One region of the Micromonospora yongxingensis genome, then DNA from elsewhere that is predicted to be linked to it. Evidence: riboswitches for the same ligand, from Rfam matches in the RefSeq annotation. Region 1 holds a riboswitch; the other holds the start of a gene.
The links. Region 1 has a riboswitch for cobalamin ahead of ACTWLT_RS11670 (ribonucleoside-diphosphate reductase subunit alpha). Riboswitches for the same ligand answer to the same signal wherever they lie in the genome.
Positions count from the first base shown of each region.

Region 2: it holds a riboswitch for cobalamin, as region 1 does, so the genes downstream of both, ACTWLT_RS25830 (ABC transporter substrate-binding protein) here and ACTWLT_RS11670 (ribonucleoside-diphosphate reductase subunit alpha) in region 1, are expected to answer to the same signal.

Region 1 covers NZ_JBQXEO010000007.1:147,281-150,651, forward strand. Annotated here, with positions in the region: gene ACTWLT_RS11670 (ribonucleoside-diphosphate reductase subunit alpha) at 1-2,004, opposite strand, end outside; cobalamin riboswitch at 2,205-2,420, opposite strand; gene ACTWLT_RS11675 (hypothetical protein) at 2,613-3,080, opposite strand; gene ACTWLT_RS11680 (MFS transporter) at 3,304-3,371, shown strand, end outside.
Region 2 covers NZ_JBQXEO010000026.1:62,468-65,838, forward strand. Annotated here, with positions in the region: gene ACTWLT_RS25825 (FecCD family ABC transporter permease) at 1-948, opposite strand, end outside; gene ACTWLT_RS25830 (ABC transporter substrate-binding protein) at 1,070-2,005, opposite strand; cobalamin riboswitch at 2,095-2,237, opposite strand; gene ACTWLT_RS25835 (M14 family metallopeptidase) at 2,373-3,371, opposite strand, start outside.

The DNA of each region.
Region 1 (3,371 bases):
GCTCGGCAGCTCCGCGATGTCCTGCACCGACCCCTCGGCGCGCCTGATCGCCGACCTGATCTGTTCGGTCCACAGGCCACGGGCCTTCAGCTCGCGTACCAGAGCGGTGTTGACCTGGAGGAACTCACCCGACAGGGTCTCGCGCTTGAACAGGTTCGACACCTGCGGCTCCACGCACTCGTAACAGCCGGCGATCGAGGCGATGGTGGCGGTCGGGGCGACCGCCACCAGCAGCGAGTTCCGCAGCCCGTCCGTCTCGACCCGCTTCCGCAGTGCGTCCCACCGCGCGGTCTGCGTGCCCTCGACACCCCACAGGTCGGGCTGCAGCTGGCCCCGCGCGGCCCGGGTCTGCGGGTACGCCGGATGCGCGCCGAAGCGGCGCGCCAGGTCGGCGGAGGTCTCCAGGGCGGTCAGGTACAGCTCCTCGCTGATCCGGGTGGACAGCTCGCGCGCGGCCGGGGAGTCGAACGGCAGCCGCAGGGCGAAGAACACGTCCTGCAGGCCCATCAGCCCGAGCCCGACCGGCCGCCAGCGGGGGTTGCTCGCCGCCGCCTGCGGGGTCGGGTAGTAGTTGATGTCGATGACCCGGTCGAGGAACGTCACGGCGGTACGGACCGTGGCGCGCAGCCGCTCCCAGTCGACGCCGCCGTCGGTGAGGTGAGCGGCGAGGTTTACCGAGCCGAGGTTGCACACGGCGGTCTCGGTGTCGCTGGACACCTCGATGATCTCGGTGCAGAGGTTGGACAGGTGCACCACGTTGCCCGGCTCGGCGGTCTGGTTGCACAGCCGGTTCGCCGCGTCCTTGAAGGTCATCCACCCGTTGCCGGTCTGGGCCAGGGTGCGCATCATCTTTCCGTACAGCTCCCGTGCCGGGACCTGCCGCACCTGGCGGCCCTGCGCCTCGGCCGCCCGGTACGCGGCGTCGAACCGCTCCCCCCACAGGTCGGGCAGTTCCGGCACCTCGTGCGGGTCGAACAGCGACCACATCTCGTCGGCCTCGACGCGGCGCATGAACTCGTCCGGGATCCAGTTGGCCAGATTCAGGTTGTGGGTGCGCCGGGCGTCCTCGCCGGTGTTGTCCCGCAGTTGCAGGAACTCCTCGACGTCCGGGTGCCACGGCTCCAGGTAGACGCAGGCCGCGCCCTTGCGCCGGCCGCCCTGGTTGACCGCCGCGACGCTCGCGTCCAGCGTGCGCAGCCACGGCACGATCCCGTTGGACTGCCCGTTCGTGCCGCGGATCAGCGAACCCCGGGACCGGACGCGGGAGTAGGCGATGCCGATGCCGCCGGCGAACTTGGACAGGTTGGCGACCTGGGCGTACCGCTGGTAGATCGAGTCCAACTCGTCGCGCGGCGAGTCGACGAGGTAGCAGGAGGACATCTGGGTGTGCCGGGTACCGGAGTTGAACAGCGTCGGCGAGCTGGGCAGGTAGGCCAGGCTGGACATCAGCCGGTAGAAACCGACCGCCTCGTCCGGCGTACGGGACAACCCGCAGGCCACCCGCAGCAGCCAGTACTGCGGGGTCTCCAGCACCAGCCGGCTGCTCGGGTGGCGCAGCAGATACCGGTCGTAGACCGTGCGCAGGCCGAAGTACTCGAACCGCCGGTCGCCGCCCGCGTCCACGGCGTCGTCGAGGGTACGGCCGTGGGTGGCGACGAACGCGGCGGTGTCGTCTCCGATCAGTCCCTCGGCGTGGCCGGTCCGGATCGCCGCGCTGAACGAGGTGATGCCCTGCCGGCGGACCTCCTTGTCGACGTAGCCGGCCAGCAGCCGGGCGGCGAGGCGGGAGTACTGCGGTTCCTCTCCGATCATCTCGGCCGCGGTCTGGATGGACAGCCGGTCCAGTTCGGCCGTCGTCGCGCCGTCGTACAGGCCGCTGATCGTCCGGGTCGCCACCCGCAGCGGGTCGACGTCGGTGAGGTCGTCGGCCCACCGCTCGACCGCCCGGACGATCTTGTTTACGTCCACCTGTTCGGTGGCGCCGTCGCGTTTGCGGACACGCATCGGCGTCCGCCGACCGGACGGGGCCGGGTCGGCGGTGACCGGGACTGCCTGGGTGACCGTCACTACTCACTCCTCGCGAGTTCGGGACCTGATGGCCCTCGGACACGAGGAGGCGGACACCGGCGGACGCCACGCCGACGGGCGTGGGTCAGGTGGCGTCAGCCGTCCCACGCGGCCTCGGACCGCCGCCCACCCGGGTGCGGGTGTGCGGCGCGCTGGCAGGTCTTCGGACTTGCGGGCACGACCGGGCTCGCCGGTCTCCTACTGGCCGTCGCTTCCCAGGCCGCTTCGCGGCCCAGTGCTGATGACGGCGGTCGTTCCCACTCACCGCTGCGGGGCAGTCCCGGATTTCCACCAGGTTCCCTCTTGCCTCGGCCACTGCGATGAGCGGTCGAACCAGCTGCGCTCGACACCATATATGGGGAGGGATTCCATTGTCACACCCCACATGTCGGTCCCGGGCGTGTCGGGCCTCGCACCTGGACGGCCCGCAGCCGGAACGGCGCACGGTGCGCGCTGGAGGGAACTCAGCGCGCACCGTGCGGCAGTGCGGATGCAGTGACCCGCTCCCGTCAGTCAGGCGAACATGGAGCGTCCTGACGTGGACATCAGCCGCACCAACCCGTTTTGTTGTTCCCGGCGTTGGAGTCCGTCGGCGGGTAGTAGATGTTGCCGATGACCCAGATGCACTTTCCGCTGGCGTAGGCGGTCACCGGACCGGCGTAGTACCGGTAGGTGCCGTGGTCCCGGTCGTCCGGCGCCAGGAGCCGGCAGTTGCTGGTGCCCGACGAGCAGACCCACAGCTCGACGGACATGACCTTGCTGACGCCCCAGGTGTTCGGACTCGACACGGTCCGTGCGCAGTTGTATCCGCCGCTGTAGTAGACCTCGACATATCCGTATCTCGTCGAGCCGTTGATGGCCACGTCCCCGTACAGGTCGAAGCCACCGACCTTCGAACCCGAACAGGTACCGGTCGCCGCCCGCGCCGGCGGACCGGCGAGAAACACCGTCCCGGTGGTGAGGAGGACCAGCGCGGCGAGCATCGCCAGGATTCGCGGTCGCGAGGTGGTCAAAGGTGCCTCCGTTCTCTCGGTGCCCCGCCCACGGCGGGCGCTTCCGGACCGGCACAGTCAACATTCACGTGCATCGTCGACCAAGTGATTCGAACCGGTTCGAATCACTGGCGCGCACAGGTTGTCCGTCATCGGTCGGACGGAAGCTGGTTGCGTCTGTTCGACCAGCCCGAGCTCGAGCCCGCCAGCTGGGGCAGCCGCCCGGAGGAAAGCAGGTACCAGGATGCGCAGGTGGCTGCCACTGCTGACGGTCTGTCTGGGTACGTTCATGCTCCTGATCGACGTCACGAT
Region 2 (3,371 bases), on a different contig from region 1:
GGCCGGGGCGGCGGCCGTGCGGGCCACCACGTCGGTCAGCGCCAGGAACGCGCCGCCGAACAGCAGCGACAGCGGCAGGATCACGCGGTAGCTCGCCCCGGCGAGCAGCCGGACGGTGTGCGGCACGATGATGCCGACGAAGCCGATCAGACCGGTCGCGGAGACCGCCGCGGCGGTGCCCAGCGAGGCGGCGGCGATCAGCAGGTAGCGGGAGCGCTGCGGGTGCAGGCCGAGGCTCCTCGCCTCGTCGTCACCGACCGCGAGGACGTCCAGCTCGCGGCGGTGCAGCAGCACCACCACGGTGGTGAGCACGGCGTACGGCAGCACCAGCAGAACGTCGTGCCAACCCGCGGTGGCCAACCGACCGAGCAGCCAGGAGTAGACCGGCTGGATGCTGTCGGAGTGCCGTTGCAGCAGGTAGGTCTGCCCGGCGGAGAGGAACGCGGAGACCGCCACGCCGGCCAGGATCAGCATGGCCGGCGACCGGCTCCGCCCGCCGGCACCACCGAGCAGGTAGGTCATCGTCACGGCGAGCAGCGAGCCGGCGAACGCGGCCAGCGGAATGGTCATCGGCAGGCCGGTGATCGAACCCTCCCGCCCGACGCCGCCCAGAGCGATCACCGCGGTGACCGCGAGGCCCGCGCCGGCGGCGACGCCCAGCAGGTACGGGTCGGCCAGCGGGTTGCGGAACACACCCTGGTAGCAGCCGCCGGCCAGGGCGAGGAGACCGCCGACGAGCAGGCCCAGCACCACCCGGGGCAGCCGCAGCTCCGTGACGATCGCGATCTCCCGCTCGGTCAGCCCGCTGTCCAGACGCACCCCGGGGATCAGGTTGAGCAGCTCGGCGGCGACGCTGCCCGGCGGCAGGCTGACCGGGCCGAACGACACCCCGGCGACCAGCGCGACGAGCACCGCGAAGACGCCGGCGACCAGCCAGCGTTTGCGCAGGCCGGCGGGCCGGGCTCCGGACGGCGACCCGGCGGGCCGGGACGGTGGTGGCGTCCCGGCCGGCCGGGTGGGTGGTGCCGTGGCGTCCACCGGTGGTGCCTCGCTCACCGACGGACGAGGGTCACGCGGGCACCTTGGCGACCGCGTCGATGATGACCCGGAGCAGGTCCACGATCCGGGGGCCCCAGCGGGAGGCGACGTCGTCGTCCAGCGCGACGATCTGGCTGTTCTTCACCGCGGTCAGCCCGGCCCAGCCGCTGCGGGCCTTGACCGAGTCGGCGTTCTGCTGGCAGCACTTGGAGTCGGCCAGGAAGACGAAGTCCGGGTCGGCCTTGACGATGAACTCCTGGGACAGCTGCGGGTAGCCGCCGTTCTTGCTGTCGGCGTCGGCCGGGTCGGCGATGTTGGTGAGACCGACGAGGCTGTAGAGCGAGCCGATGAAGGTCTTGCTGGTCGCGCTGTACAGCTCGGGGCCCAGCTCGTGGTAGTAGGTGAGCTTCTCGGTGCGCTGCGGCAGGTCCTTGACCAGCTTGGCGATGTCGTCCTTCATCCGCCCGGTGACGTCGGCGGCCTGGTCGGCGTGGCCGGTCAGGGAGCCCAGGTCGGTGATCTGCCGGTAGGTGTCGTCCAACGTGGTCGCCGCCGGGGTCAGGTAGACCGGGATCTTCAGCTTGCCGAGCTGGTCGACGATCTTGTTTCGGTCGTCGGAGAGCACCACCAGGTCGGGGCTCTTGCCGGCGATCGCCTCCGCGTTCGGCTGGAAGCCGGAGAGGTCGCTCTTGGGCGCCTCGGCCGGGTAGTTGGAGTTGTCGTCGACCGCGGTCACCTGCGGGCCGGCACCGATGGCGAAGAGCATCTCGGTGGCGCTGGCCGACAGCGAGACGATCTTCTCGGGGCGCTTGTCGAGCGTGAGCGAGCCGACCGTGACGGGGTAGCTGGCGGTCGCGGAGCTGGCGCCGGCGGCCGGCTGGTCGGCGGTCTTCTCGGCGCACGCGCCGAGGGCGAGCGCGGCGACCGCGAGGGTCGCGGCGAAGAGCCGGGGGGTACGTCCGGACATGTGTCCTCCTGTCGGTCGAGGAGTGTGGTGCTTCGCCGACAGGGACTTTCGTACGCCCGCCCACGAGGCGCCCTTCCTCGAGAGCGCGTATCGCGACCGTTCCGCAGGCGACCTGGCTAATCCCCGTCGCACAGGACGGGGCATCACAGTTGCGGGACAGCGCCGGTTTCACACCGACTTCGCTGCGGATTGGTCGCTAAGACGGTAGCGCACCGCTGGGACCAGCCTCGTTGATCTAGAACATATCGCCGTGAGCCGATATCGCGTCACGACGATATGCCCCGGATCGGCCCGAGAAGGGGGTTGGGGAGAGAGCGGGAAGGAGGGTGGTGGGGCCCCGCCGGGGGCGGGACGGGGCCCCACCCGATCAGGAGGCGGTGATGGTGACGTTGTCCACAGCCGCCTCGACCAGGCTGGCGCCCGAGGCGTCCGCCGCCTCGACCAGGATGCGGACCGACTGGCCGGCGTACGGGGTGAGGTTGAGGTTCGCCACCGCCCAGGTGCCGTTGCGGTTGGCCGCCGCACCGGCCTGGGTGAGCAGTGCCGTGGTGCCTCCGTTGTGCACCACGCTCACCCGCAGGTAGTCCGCCGAGGAGGCGTTCGAGCCGTGCGCCAGGTACCAGGCCAGCGACAGGGTCAGGGTGCCGGACGACGGCAGGGTCACCGCCGGGGACCGGGCGCTGGTCACGCCGCCGTCGAGGTCGTGGTCACCGGCCGCCGATCCCGCGAGCCGCCCGGTGACCAGGTCGTTGGCGCCGGCGTACGGGGTGAGCTGCTTGGGCCCGCTGGAGGTGGTCGCCTGGGCGGCGCCCCGCTCGAACGCACCGGCCGTGGCGGTGTCGGTGCCGGCCGGGTTGGTGGTCCACCCGGTGGCCGTCTCGAAGGTGTCCGACCAGACCGTGGTGCCGCCACCACCGCCACCGCAGTACTGCGCCTGCTTGCCGATGGCCCGGTACGGGCAGTCGGCGTACTCGCTGAGCATCAGCACGGCCTCCCGGTTGCGCGAGGTCTGCGCCGGGATCACCTCGTCGGGTGGGTAGAACCCGCCGCCGCTGGACGAGCCCGGGTACATCTCGAAGGTGTACGCCCAGATGTTGTGGGTGGCCCACATCCAGTCGATGCTGTCCCCGTCGGTGATGTAGAGGTCGCTGGACTGCTCCGGGGTGTAGTTGTTGGTGGCCGCCATCTGCTGGCCGATGGTGGCGAAGGTGTTGTACTGGTCCGCGCTCATGCCGGGTGCGGTGTTCGCGGTGGTGTAGCCGTACGGCCAGAGCACCAGCTGCGAGTAGGTGTGGAAGTCGATGTTCGCCCTGATCTGCTGCGTCCCGCCGACCACCCGACTGTTGACGAAGTTGCGCAGTGCCTG